Linked DNA regions of Cohaesibacter gelatinilyticus. The protein of the gene in region 1 binds, or shares a complex with, the protein of each later gene. Links are inferred from orthologs where the notes say so. Each region holds a gene or a part of one and is shown on either strand. Other genes may lie near its edges. The genes, in order: nusB and rpsJ.

What was found.
Region 2: the proteins of nusB (region 1) and rpsJ are in contact, whole or in part, in a solved structure (PDB 3D3B), measured with the Escherichia coli proteins. The link is inferred for Cohaesibacter gelatinilyticus from one-to-one orthologs.

The regions. Positions count from the first base shown.
Region 1 is NZ_OBEL01000001.1:972,094-978,167, reverse strand. What follows is about bases 2,139-4,949. They hold nusB (transcription antitermination factor NusB), read right to left. Parts: upstream 3,889-4,949; coding sequence 3,388-3,888; downstream 2,139-3,387. Other genes in these bases: CRO57_RS04355 (NAD(P)/FAD-dependent oxidoreductase), read right to left, coding at 4,488-4,949; ribH (6,7-dimethyl-8-ribityllumazine synthase), read right to left, coding at 3,885-4,343; thiL (thiamine-phosphate kinase), read right to left, coding at 2,284-3,270. Also shown: CRO57_RS04385 (outer membrane protein assembly factor BamE), read left to right, coding at 1-78; CRO57_RS04380 (LysE family translocator), read left to right, coding at 231-848; CRO57_RS04375 (MFS transporter), read right to left, coding at 904-2,115; more of CRO57_RS04355, read right to left, coding at 4,950-5,834; CRO57_RS04350 (riboflavin synthase), read right to left, coding at 5,864-6,074. UniProt on the Escherichia coli protein: Part of the processive rRNA transcription and antitermination complex (rrnTAC). The complex forms an RNA-chaperone ring around the RNA exit tunnel of RNA polymerase (RNAP).
Region 2 is NZ_OBEL01000001.1:1,779,437-1,785,448, reverse strand. What follows is about bases 1,340-4,088. They hold rpsJ (30S ribosomal protein S10), read left to right. Parts: upstream 1,340-2,434; coding sequence 2,435-2,743; downstream 2,744-4,088. Other genes in these bases: rplD (50S ribosomal protein L4), read left to right, coding at 3,472-4,088; rplC (50S ribosomal protein L3), read left to right, coding at 2,768-3,472; tuf (elongation factor Tu), read left to right, coding at 1,340-2,371. Outside these bases: fusA (elongation factor G), read left to right, coding at 1-1,131; more of tuf, read left to right, coding at 1,181-1,339; more of rplD, read left to right, coding at 4,089-4,092; CRO57_RS07995 (50S ribosomal protein L23), read left to right, coding at 4,089-4,382; rplB (50S ribosomal protein L2), read left to right, coding at 4,407-5,240; rpsS (30S ribosomal protein S19), read left to right, coding at 5,251-5,529; rplV (50S ribosomal protein L22), read left to right, coding at 5,529-5,909; rpsC (30S ribosomal protein S3), read left to right, coding at 5,909-6,012. UniProt on the Escherichia coli protein: Involved in the binding of tRNA to the ribosomes. Part of the processive rRNA transcription and antitermination complex (rrnTAC). The complex forms an RNA-chaperone ring around the RNA exit tunnel of RNA polymerase (RNAP).

The DNA.
Region 1 (6,074 bases):
GCGGGTAAAGAAGCAAGCTTCCTGGGACGCATGTTGCAAGGTGTTGGCCCTAGCAGTAGCCTGTTCAGCGGCGGCTAAATTCGTGAGAGTGGAATTCGTTATTTCCCTATATGCCGGACACAACTGAATGCCCAATTGAGATCGGGAGCTGATGACCTCCTTCCCGGTCTCTCTCAGTGCAATCTGTTGATGGTTTCATATAGGGACACTTTCCATGGAGGAGTGGACTCATGACAATTGAAAGTGCAATGTCATTCACACTTGCCATTTTCATCTTCTCCATAACGCCAGGCCCTGGCATTTTTGCCATTCTGGCCAAGGCGATGATCAATGGTGCTCATTCCTGCTTCATGTTGTCTCTGGGTATGACAATCAGCGATATAGTCTATTTGATTGCTGCATGTTTTGGCCTTGCTGCTCTGGCACATCATTGGGGCGAGCTTTTTACCGTTGTGCGCCTGATTGGTGCTACGTATCTGCTGTATCTCGGCTGGAAGATGTGGACTGCGAGACCAAATCTGACCACACAACCGCAAAAAGAAACCAAATCCGGAATGATTCTGTCTTTTGGTCAGGGGTTCCTGATTTCAGCATCCAATCCAAAGGTCATTTTGTTTTATATTGCTTTCCTGCCAACATTTCTGGATGTTGAATCGCTCTCTGGTCGGGATATTGTAATTGCCTCAGTCCTGACGATGTTCGCCCTGATGTCCGGATTAATGCTGGTTGCCTATTCCGCTTCCAAAGCGCGCATATTGCTTAGAACAGACGTATCCGCGCGCTGGATCAATCGGATCGCAGGATCAATCATGATTGGCGCAGGTGCATTTCTTGCCAGCCGCAGTTAGGATTATCGGAGCTGAACAAGGCTCCATGTGGAGCCTTGTTCTTTTTCGCCTGAGATCAGGCATTGCTTTCCCGTAAACTTCTGTTACGCACCCATTGTAAGGCCAGCAAGGCCAAACAAAGTGCAACAACAGGGAACATGATGAGATTGAGCTTTTCCCATCCCCAGGCATTCAAGACAGAGCCGGAGGAAAAAGAAGCAATCGTAACAACACCAAAAACCAAAAAATCATTTGTTGCCTGGACTTTGGCACGTTCTGTTGGCTGGTAACAATCGGTGACCATAGCCGTGGCTCCAATGAATCCGAAATTCCAACCAACACCCAGCAAGACCAGAGCAATCCAGAAATGGCTGAGCTCGATCCCCATCAGCGCCACAACCGAGCAAGAGGCAAGCAGAAACAGGCCAGCAGCAACAACCTTTTCCTTGCCAAATTTCTGGATCAGATTGCCCGTAAAGAAACTTGGCAAATACATACCCAGCACATGCCATTGAATGGCCAGAGCAGCATCTTCCTGACTATGATTACAAGCCACCATAGCCAAAGGAGATGCGGTCATCACGAAGCTCATAAGCGCATAGGAAAATGCAGCACAAGTGGCCGCCACGATAAAGCGGAACTGGGTGATGATTTCAAGAAGAGGACGTCCCCCCTGTTTCTGCTCTTTGGTTTGTTTTGGCGGGAATTTCAGTCCCATCAAAATCAAGATAGCAAATATTGCCAGAGCACTCTGAGCAAGGAACGCACCGGCAAAAAGGATAGGATCAAACAAATCCTTGGTGTAGATGATTGTCTGGGGCCCAATGATGGCGGCCAGTACTCCGCCAGTCATCACCCAGGAAATCGCTTTGGGGCGGAATGTATCACTGGCTGTATCCGCCGCTGCAAAACGATATTGTTGAGTAAAGGCGGTGGCAAAACCGGTTAAACTAGTTGAAAAACTGAATAATGCGAAATTGCCTTGCATGATTGCATACCAAGACAAAATACCAGAAAACAGGCTAAATAGTGCACCGATGATAAAGCCATTTCGTCGCCCGAAATGTTTCATCAGAAAAGCTGCCGGATAGATACCAATAGCAGTCCCGGCAACGAAGGTAGAAACAGGCAACGTCGCCAGAGATTTGTCAGCCCCCAGCAAATAGTGCCCAGTCAGTCCACCCATGGCGACGACGATCGCGGGGATGGAACCTGCAAAAGACTGAGCACCGGCAAGAATAAAACTGTTTCGCCTGGCCAGGCGATCATCGATTACATCGATTGTCATTTATGGATCTCACATTGCAGGGCTGTATATATATCAGCGTACTGTGACTCATAGGAAGGGCCACAGTCTGCCGATTGCCAATCGAGAAAGCAAGCCTCAAAATTTTCGAAAATTGCCATCAATCAAATTGAAAACTGCAAACTATCTTGAGCGGTGTCTATTGGGCTTTCAGAAATGCTCAAAAGACAAGGGTGCACTATCGGATAGTGTCAACTTGTTTGAAGACAATTCGAGACCCTCACCTGTTTCGAGCCTACCGATCTTTGTTACCGAAACAGCCTGCTGAGACACATGATTCAAAAATGCTTGTTCATTTTCCTCTGATACTGCCATTAGCAGTTCGTAATCATCACCACCCGATAGGATCACTGATATCAGTTTTTCATCCAATTCGAGTACGGCCTTTGCTGCTCCTGACAATGGCACTTGATCCGTATAAATATGCGCCTTGGCTCCACAGGCTTTCGCCATCTTTTCAGCATCGCCGAGCAGACCATCCGAGATATCCATCGCAGCATGAACATATGATTGCAGGATTTCTGCAAGTTGAGTACGTGGCTCTGGCAACCAATAGCGATTTCGCAGATAGTTCGCATCATCCTCGCTCATCCCTGCTGGAAGTTTACCCAAACGCCCCAATAGACCAAGAGCGGCATCACCCAATGTTCCGCTCATATAGAGACTGTCACCGACTTTTGCTTTGGGTCGCACGATGCGAGAACCTGTAGGCACCAACCCCAAAGCCGTAACGGAAAGGCTCAATCGCTCAGGACTTTTAACAGTATCTCCACCCAAAAGTATAAAGTCATATTCTTTCTGATCGCTACCAAGCCCCGACACGAAATCCACAAGCCAATCCTCCTTCCAGTCATTGGGAAGCCCCAATCCTAAAAGATAGCCATAGGGCTTTGCTCCTTTTGCCGCCAAATCTGAAAGATTCACACGCAGGGCTTTTTGAGCGATTTTTCTTGGGGGATCATTGGCAAAGAAATGGACGTCTGCCATCAGCAGATCCTTGGTCACAACGAGGTCATATCCTGCAGGGGGTGAGAGAAACGCTGCATCATCCCTAAGACCAAAAGCCTCTTTGTCGCTGGCCAATGGCGCAAAATAATGAGCGATCAGCTCCGCTTCTCCTCGTCTTTTATCAGCCATACTGCCCAATCCATCGCTGCTATCTATTCATGACTTTTCTAGTCTGAATATGACAAAGGCGACTTCACATGAGAAGCCGCCTCCAAGTCTTTTCTACTGCCTATTCGTGATACACTGTCACGTCTTGTCACGCGGTTTCAGCTCTTCTTCACGCACTTCGCGGGCCAAATTATCCAAAACGCCATTCACGATACGTGGCTCGTCCCCTTCAAAGAAGGCTTTGGCTACATCAACATATTCGGTAATGATGACGCGCGCTGGAACGTCCTTGTGATAGAGCATCTCATACAGACCGGCACGCATGACCGCACGCAAGGTGGTGTCGATACGCGCCAAAGGCCAGCCTTTTTCCAGAGCGGTGTGGATTTTCGGATCCAGAACCAATTGCTGCTTTACCACCCCTGCTACCAGATCCCGAAAATAAGCAATGTCGGCGGGCAGATAGAGTTCTTCATCCAATTCCTTACCCAGACGATATAGCTCAAACTCCTCCAGAACTTTGGAAAGAGATGTTCCACCAACATCCATCTGATAGAGCGCTTGCACAGCACCGAGCCGGGCTGAGCCACGCTGATTGGCGCTACGGGCAGGTGTTTCGTTGTTGGCTTGATCGCTCATGCATCAATTCCGAATTTCTGGCGCATTTCAGCCATGGCCAAAGCAGCCTTGGCAGCACCGCCGCCTTTGTTTTTGTCATCAACCTTGGCACGCGCCCAAGCTTGATCTCCATTCTCAACCGTCTGGATACCGTTACCCACAGCAACGCAACCTTCGACAGACAGGTCCATGATAGCACGAGCCGACTCGTTGGAAACGATATCGTAGTGAGTGGTTTCACCACGGATCACAACACCCAGGGTTACAAAGCCATCATAGACAACGCCACCATTCTCGGCAGCGAGCATTGCCATGGACATTGCGCCCGGAATTTCCAATACACCAGGCACAGAAATGCGTTCGTAAGTCGCGCCAGCCTCTTCAAAGGCCTCCATTGCGCCACGCGCCAGTTCATCGGCCAGGTCGTCGTAAAAACGAGCTTCGATAATCAGAAAATGTGGTTTTGAATCGCTCATGTCACTCACCCAATCGTCTGCGGTGGCGTGTCAAACCATGTCCGAGCAGCAAAGTCCAGTCCTTAATAGCATTTAGAGCTGTTTTCTATCGCTTCCTGTACTTGTTTTTCAGCAATTTCACCAGCAATTGTGTTCTCCGTGTTCCTACAAAGCAGGTCCCATGATCAACCGGCTTCCATCTGAGAAACGATTGAAGCGAAAACGGCTCATATCATGATCCACTGCCTCTCCACAAATCATCTTGGCTATGGCCATCCCCATACCGGGACCAATGCCAAAGCCATGGCCGCTCATGCCCGTTGCCACGATCAATCCCTGCAAATGAGGCACCCTATCAACGATGGGTACAACATCCGGCATCGCATCAATCATACCGGCCCAGGCTTCCTTGATCTGCACTTTTTCAAGTTTTGGAAAACGCTCAGACCAACGCTCCTGCATCAATTTCAAGAATTTCCGGTTTGGTTCTGGTTCCAGTACACGGCACGCTTCAAAAGGAGATGGTCCTTCCTTTGGCCAACTGCGAGCTATGCCCCAGGCATCAGGGAAATCCCTTGGTGCTGCCAGATGAAAGCTGGTATCGGCAAAGCTATCTTTCATAACCTCAAGATAGGATGCAAAATGACGAAATGCGTCTGGCCCGAGATAGAAATCATGACCGTCCGAGACTGCAAGTGTAAAACCGCCATCATCCCGACGGCGCAATGCCAATTTTTCATCGGTGCTGTTGGGGGCATGAAAATCAGGCATTTCCTGAGTTTGCAGGACTGAAGACTTTACGCAAAGCTGGGGGATATTGATGTCATGTGCGCGAGCAAAGAGCGACGACCACGCGCCTGCAGCCAAAATGGCCTGCTCTGTTTTGATGGTTCCTGCTTCCGTCACCACCGCCTTAAGCACACCAGCTTCGATGTCCAGGGCGCGCACAGCGCAGTTCTCACGTATGAGAACACCTTTCTCGTGCGCAAACTTTGCCACAGATGGTACTGCCTGCCATGGCTCGCCCTTGGCATCATTCTCCGTCAGCGTACCACCAACCCATTTATTTGTTGATTGACCGCCAAAGCTCGTAAAAACCTCGTCACCAGTCAGGCGACGGGTAGGAATGTCATATTTGTGCGCAATGTCCAGCCATTCTTCGAGTTTTTGCATCTCGGATTCAGTTGAAGCCAGATATTGAACACCCGTAGTTTTCACACCACAGGCGCCGTTGGTTTCCTCATTGATCTCATGCCAGAGAGACAGAGCTTGTGTTGCTATCGGCACTTCTGCTTCATCGCGGCCATGCTGGCGGATCCACCCCCAATTGCGCGACGACTGCTCGCCAGCTATTCGACCTTTTTCACAAACGATGACCTTCTTGCCCCGCCGGGCGAGATAGAGTGCGGAAAAAATTCCAATCACACCGCCGCCGATAATCACCACATCAACACTGTCCGGCAAAGCATCCTGAAACAGAACGGGTGTGTTAATTGTGATGCGAGAGATCATGGTTTCACTCCCAGATATTGTTCATTGGTTTATTTGGAAGGAGTGTAATCGGCAAGACGAGCTACATAGCGAGCCATCATATCAACCTCGAGATTGATGGTCGACCCAACCTGACGTTCGTTCCAAGTGGTTTGCTCCAGAGTGTGCGGGATCAGGAAGATGGTGAAATCATCCCCATCGACATCATTGACCGTCAACGAACAACCATCCAACGCTACGGAACCTTTCTGGGCAATGAAA
Region 2 (6,012 bases), 810 kb from region 1 along the record:
ATCATGAACGACCCGTTTGTAGGTTCCTTGACTTTCTGCCGCATCTATTCCGGTACTCTTGAGACTGGTACGTCCGTTCTCAATACCGTGAAGGAAAAGCGCGAGCGCGTTGGTCGTATGCTTCAGATGCACTCCAACTCTCGTGAGGACATCAAGCAGGCACATGCTGGTGACATCGTTGCGATCGCTGGTTTGAAAGACACTACAACTGGTGATACTCTGTGTGATCCACTGCGCCCGGTTATTCTGGAACGTATGGAATTCCCGGATCCAGTTATCGAAATTGCTGTTGAGCCTAAAACCAAGGCCGACCAGGAGAAGATGGGTCTTGCCCTGAATCGTCTGGCTGCCGAGGATCCATCCTTCCGCGTGAAGACTGACGAAGAATCCGGTCAGACCATTATCGCTGGTATGGGTGAGCTGCATCTTGATATTCTTGTTGATCGTATGAAACGTGAATTCAAGGTGGAAGCGCAAATTGGTGCTCCGCAGGTTGCTTACCGCGAAACCATTTCTCGCTCTGAGAACATTGACTACACCCACAAGAAACAATCTGGTGGTTCTGGTCAGTTCGCTCGCGTGAAATTGACAATTGAGCCAAACGAGCCAGGCGCTGGTTTCGAATTCAAGAGCTCTATTGTCGGTGGTAACGTTCCAAAAGAATACATCCCTGGTGTTGAGAAGGGCGTCCAGTCCGTTATGACCTCTGGTCCTATCGCTGGCTTCCCAATGGTAGACGTGAAAGTTGAGCTGACTGATGGTGCATACCATGACGTTGACTCCAGCGTTCTTGCCTTTGAGATCGCTTCTCGCGCGGGCTTCCGCGAAGGTTGTCGTGCCGCTGGTCCAAAGCTGCTTGAGCCAATGATGAAAGTCGAAGTTGTTACCCCTGAAGAATATATGGGTGACATCATCGGTGACATCAACTCTCGCCGCGGTCAGATTTCCGGCACTGAAGCTCGTGGTGTTGTAACCGTCATCACTGCCATGGTTCCACTGGCGAACATGTTTGGGTATGTGAACAATCTTCGTTCCATGTCCCAGGGTCGTGCTCAGTATTCCATGGTGTTTGATCACTATTCACAAGTGCCGCAGGCCGTTGCAGACGAGGTTCAGGCAAAATATGCCTAAACCTCACGCTTCACGCACTTAATGAAATTCTAAACTGGAGCTATTTCCTATGGCTAAGGAAAAGTTTGAACGTAATAAGCCGCATGTAAACATCGGCACGATTGGTCACGTTGACCATGGTAAAACCACCCTGACCGCAGCTATCACCATGACCCTTGCTGAAAAGGGCGGTGCTGAGGCTAAGGCTTATGATGAGATTGACGGTGCGCCAGAAGAGAAAGCTCGCGGCATCACGATCTCTACTGCTCACGTTGAGTATGAGACAGAGAACCGTCACTATGCTCACGTTGACTGTCCAGGTCACGCTGACTATGTGAAGAACATGATCACCGGTGCTGCTCAGATGGACGGTGCTATCCTGGTTTGTTCTGCAGCTGACGGCCCAATGCCACAGACGCGTGAGCACATCCTGCTTGCCCGTCAGGTTGGTGTTCCTGCTCTGGTAGTGTTCCTGAACAAAGTTGATCAGGTTGATGACGAAGAGCTGCTTGAGCTTGTTGAAATGGAAGTTCGCGAACTGCTGGATTCTTACGAGTTCCCAGGCGACGATATTCCTATCGTAAAAGGTTCTGCTCTTGCTGCTGTTGAGAACCGTGACGCTGCAATCGGCCGTGAAGCAATCATGGAACTGATGGCTGCTGTTGACGATTATATCCCAACTCCAGAGCGTCCAAAGGATCTGCCATTCCTGCTGCCTATCGAAGATGTATTCTCCATCTCTGGTCGTGGTACTGTGGTAACCGGTCGTGTTGAGCGTGGCGTGATCAATGTTGGTGACGAGATTGAGATCGTCGGTATCAAAGACACCCAGAAAACCACCTGTACCGGTGTTGAAATGTTCCGCAAGCTGCTTGATAGCGGTGAAGCTGGTGACAATGTTGGTGTTCTCCTGCGTGGTACCAAGCGTGAAGATGTCGAGCGTGGCCAGGTTCTGTGTGCACCAGCTTCCGTTACTCCACACACCAAGTTCAAAGCAGAAGCTTACATCCTGACGAAAGAAGAAGGCGGTCGTCATACTCCGTTCTTCACCAACTATCGTCCACAATTCTATTTCCGTACCACTGACGTGACGGGTGTTGTTACCCTGAACGAAGGTACCGAGATGGTTATGCCTGGCGATAACGTCGAGATGAATGTTGAGCTGATCGTGCCAATCGCTATGGAAGAAAAGCTGCGCTTCGCTATCCGCGAAGGTGGCCGTACCGTAGGTGCCGGCATCGTCGGTTCTATCGTCGAGTAATCATTAGGGCAGGGGTGCATAAGGATGCATCCAGATGCACCCCGGTCTTTTGAGGATTAAATTATGAACGGTCAGAATATTCGAATCCGCCTCAAGGCATTCGACCACCGCATTCTTGATACTTCGGCTAAGGAAATTGTTTCCACTGCGAAACGTACCGGCGCCAATGTTCGCGGCCCGGTTCCGCTGCCAACACGGATCGAGAAGTTCACTGTCAACCGTTCGCCGCACGTAAATAAGAAAAGCCGTGAGCAGTTCGAGATCCGCACGCATAAGCGTCTTCTCGATATTATCGACCCGACCCCGCAGACGGTTGATGCCCTCATGAAGCTTGATCTTGCGGCCGGTGTGGACGTTGAAATTAAGCTCTAACTTGAGCGAAAGGCGAGAGTAGCCATGCGTTCTGGTGTGATCGCACAGAAGTTGGGAATGACCCGCATTTATACCGAAACTGGTGAACATGTACCAGTGACGGTTCTCAAAGTTGAGAATTGCCAGGTTGTTGCTCAGCGAACTGTAGAAAAAAATGGTTATACTGCACTTCAGTTGGGTGTAGGTAAAGCCAAAGTTAAAAACGTTTCGAAGCAGATGCGCGGCCACTTTGCAGTGGCTAAAGTTGAGCCGAAACGTAAAGTGGCTGAGTTCCGTGTAAGCGAAGACAACCTCATTGAGGTTGGTTCCGAGCTGACTGCGGATCATTATGTAGCTGGTCAGCATGTGGATGTTGTTGGTACTTCTATCGGTAAAGGTTTTGCCGGTTCCATGAAGCGTCACAACTTTGGTGGTGGTCGTGCAACGCACGGTAACTCCATCTCCCACCGTGCTCACGGTTCTACCGGTCAGTGTCAGGATCCTGGTAAGGTCTTCAAAGGTAAGAAGATGGCCGGTCACATGGGTGCTACCCGTGTCACCACCCAGAACCTGAAGGTCGTCAAGACCGACGCTGAGCGTGGTCTGGTTTTGGTTCAGGGCGCTGTTCCTGGTTCCAAAGGCGGCTGGATCCTGATCAAGGATGCGGTAAAACGTGCGCGTCCTGCCGAGGCACCTGTTCCTGGCGCTGTCCGTGCAGCTGAAGCTGCTGCTAAGGAGGGCGAAGAATAATGGAACTGCAAGTTAAAACCCTCGATGGTAAGGATGCGGGTTCTGTATCCGTTTCTGATGAAGTCTTTGGTCTTGAGCCACGTGCCGATATTCTGGCCCGTATGGTTCGTTATCAACAGATGAAACGGATGTCCGGCACCCATAAGACCAAGACACGTGCTGAAATCACTGGCACCACCAAGAAGTACCTTCGCCAGAAGGGCTCCGGTGGCGCTCGTCACGGCAACAAGAAAGTGCCTCAGTTCCGTGGTGGTGGTCGTGCCTTTGGTCCAGTTGTTCGCGATCATGCGATTGCGCTGCCAAAGAAAGTTCGTGCGCTGGCGCTGAAACATGCTCTGTCTTCCAAGTTGAAGAATGAATCTCTGATCATTCTTGATGATGTGAAGGCTGATGCACCTAAGACTGCTGCAGTTTCTGCACAGGTTAAAGGTCTTGGCATCGAGAACGCATTGTTCATTGCTGGTCAGGAAGTCGATAGCAACTTTGCTAAAGCTGCTCGCAATATCGTCGGTATCGATGTGTTGCCAGTTCAGGGCATCAATGTTCTTGATGTTCTGCGTCGCGACACTCTGGTTCTGACCAAGGCCGCAGTCGATGCTCTGGAGGAACGGTTCAAATGACCAACCTTCGTCATTACGATATCATCCGCAGCCCAGTGATTACTGAGAAGGCAACCATTCAGTCCGAACAGGACAAGGTTGTTTTCAATGTATCCCAGGATGCGACTAAACCAGAAATCAAGGCCGCTGTTGAAGCGCTGTTTTCTGTCAAAGTCAAAAGCGTTAACACTTTGGTCCGTAAGGGTAAAGTGAAGCGTTTCAAAGGCATTGTCGGCAAGCAGGTAGACGTGAAAAAAGCGATTGTGACCCTCGAAGATGGTCAGTCAATCGACGTCACGACTGGTCTTTAAGGAATTTTGGGATAGGCTGAAGTCATGGCACTCAAGACCTTTAAACCCACTAGCCCTGGACAGCGCCAATTGGTGATTGTTGATCGTTCTGGCCTTTGGAAGGGCAAGCCGGTCAAGAAACTCACTGAAGGTTTGACCAAGTCTGGTGGCCGCAACAACACAGGTCGTATTACGTCCCGCCGCCGCGGCGGTGGTCATAAACGTACCTACCGCATGATCGACTTCAAGCGTCGCAAGTTTGACGTAGAAGGCACGATTGAGCGTCTGGAATATGATCCTAACCGTTCTGCATTCATCGCACTGGTGAATTATGCAGATGGTGAGCAGGCATACATTCTGGCTCCACAGCGTATTGCTGCAGGGGACAAGGTGATTGCCAGCGAATCTGCTGACATCAAGCCGGGCAACGCAATGCCTTTGGCGAACATGCCAGTTGGCACGATCATCCACAATGTCGAGCTGAAGCCTGGTAAAGGTGGTCAGATCGCCCGTTCTGCCGGGGCTTATGCACAGTTGGTGGGTCGTGATCAGGGTTATGCGATCATTCGTTTGAACTCCGGGGAGACAAGATTGGTACTTGGCACTTGCATGGCAAGCGTCGGTGCTGTATCCAACCCCGAGCATTCGAACATTAATCACGGTAAAGCTGGTCGTTCCCGCTGGTTGGGTAAACGTCCAGAGGTGCGTGGTGTTGCTATGAACCCAGTAGATCACCCACATGGTGGTGGTGAAGGCCGTACTTCTGGTGGCCGTCATCCTGTTTCTCCATGGGGTAAGCCTACCAAGGGTAAGCGTACTCGCAGCAACAAGACGACCGACAAGTTTATTGTTCGTAGTCGTCATCAGCGCAAGAAATAAGGGTTAACCGATGGCACGTTCTGTTTGGAAAGGTCCGTTTGTAGACGGATACCTTCTGAAGAAGGCAGACAAGGTTCGCGCTTCCGGCCGCAACGAAGTGATCAAAACGTGGAGCCGTCGCTCTACCATTTTGCCTCACTTCGTTGGACTCACCTTTGGTGTGTATAACGGCCAGAAACATGTACCTGTCCTCATCTCTGAAGAGATGGTGGGACACAAGTTCGGTGAATTTTCTCCATCCCGCACCTACTACGGTCATGGTGCTGATAAAAAGGCTCGGAGGAAATAATGGGTAAGGCAAAACGCGCACGCGTATTGAAAGACAATGAAGCAAAGGCAGTAAGCCGTATGCTTCGTGTTTCTCCCCAGAAACTGAACCTTGTCGCTGCAATGATTCGCGGTAAGAAAGTCGATACAGCTCTGGCTGATTTGACTTTCTCATCCAAGCGCATTGCTCGTGATGTTAAGAAATGTTTGGAATCTGCGATTGCTAATGCTGAAAACAACCACGAGTTGGATGTTGATGCATTGGTTGTTGCAGAAGCCTATGTTGGTAAGGCTTTGGTCATGAAACGCTGGCAGCCACGTGCTCGTGGTCGTGTTGGCAAGATCCTCAAGCCTTTCTCCAACCTGACGATCGTTGTTCGTGAAGTCGAGGAGACAGCCTGATGGGTCATAAGGTAAATCCGATTGGTCTTCGTCTGGGCATCAACCGGACTTGGGATTCTCGCTGGTATGCTGGTAAAACCGAATATGGTGCTCTTCTTCATGA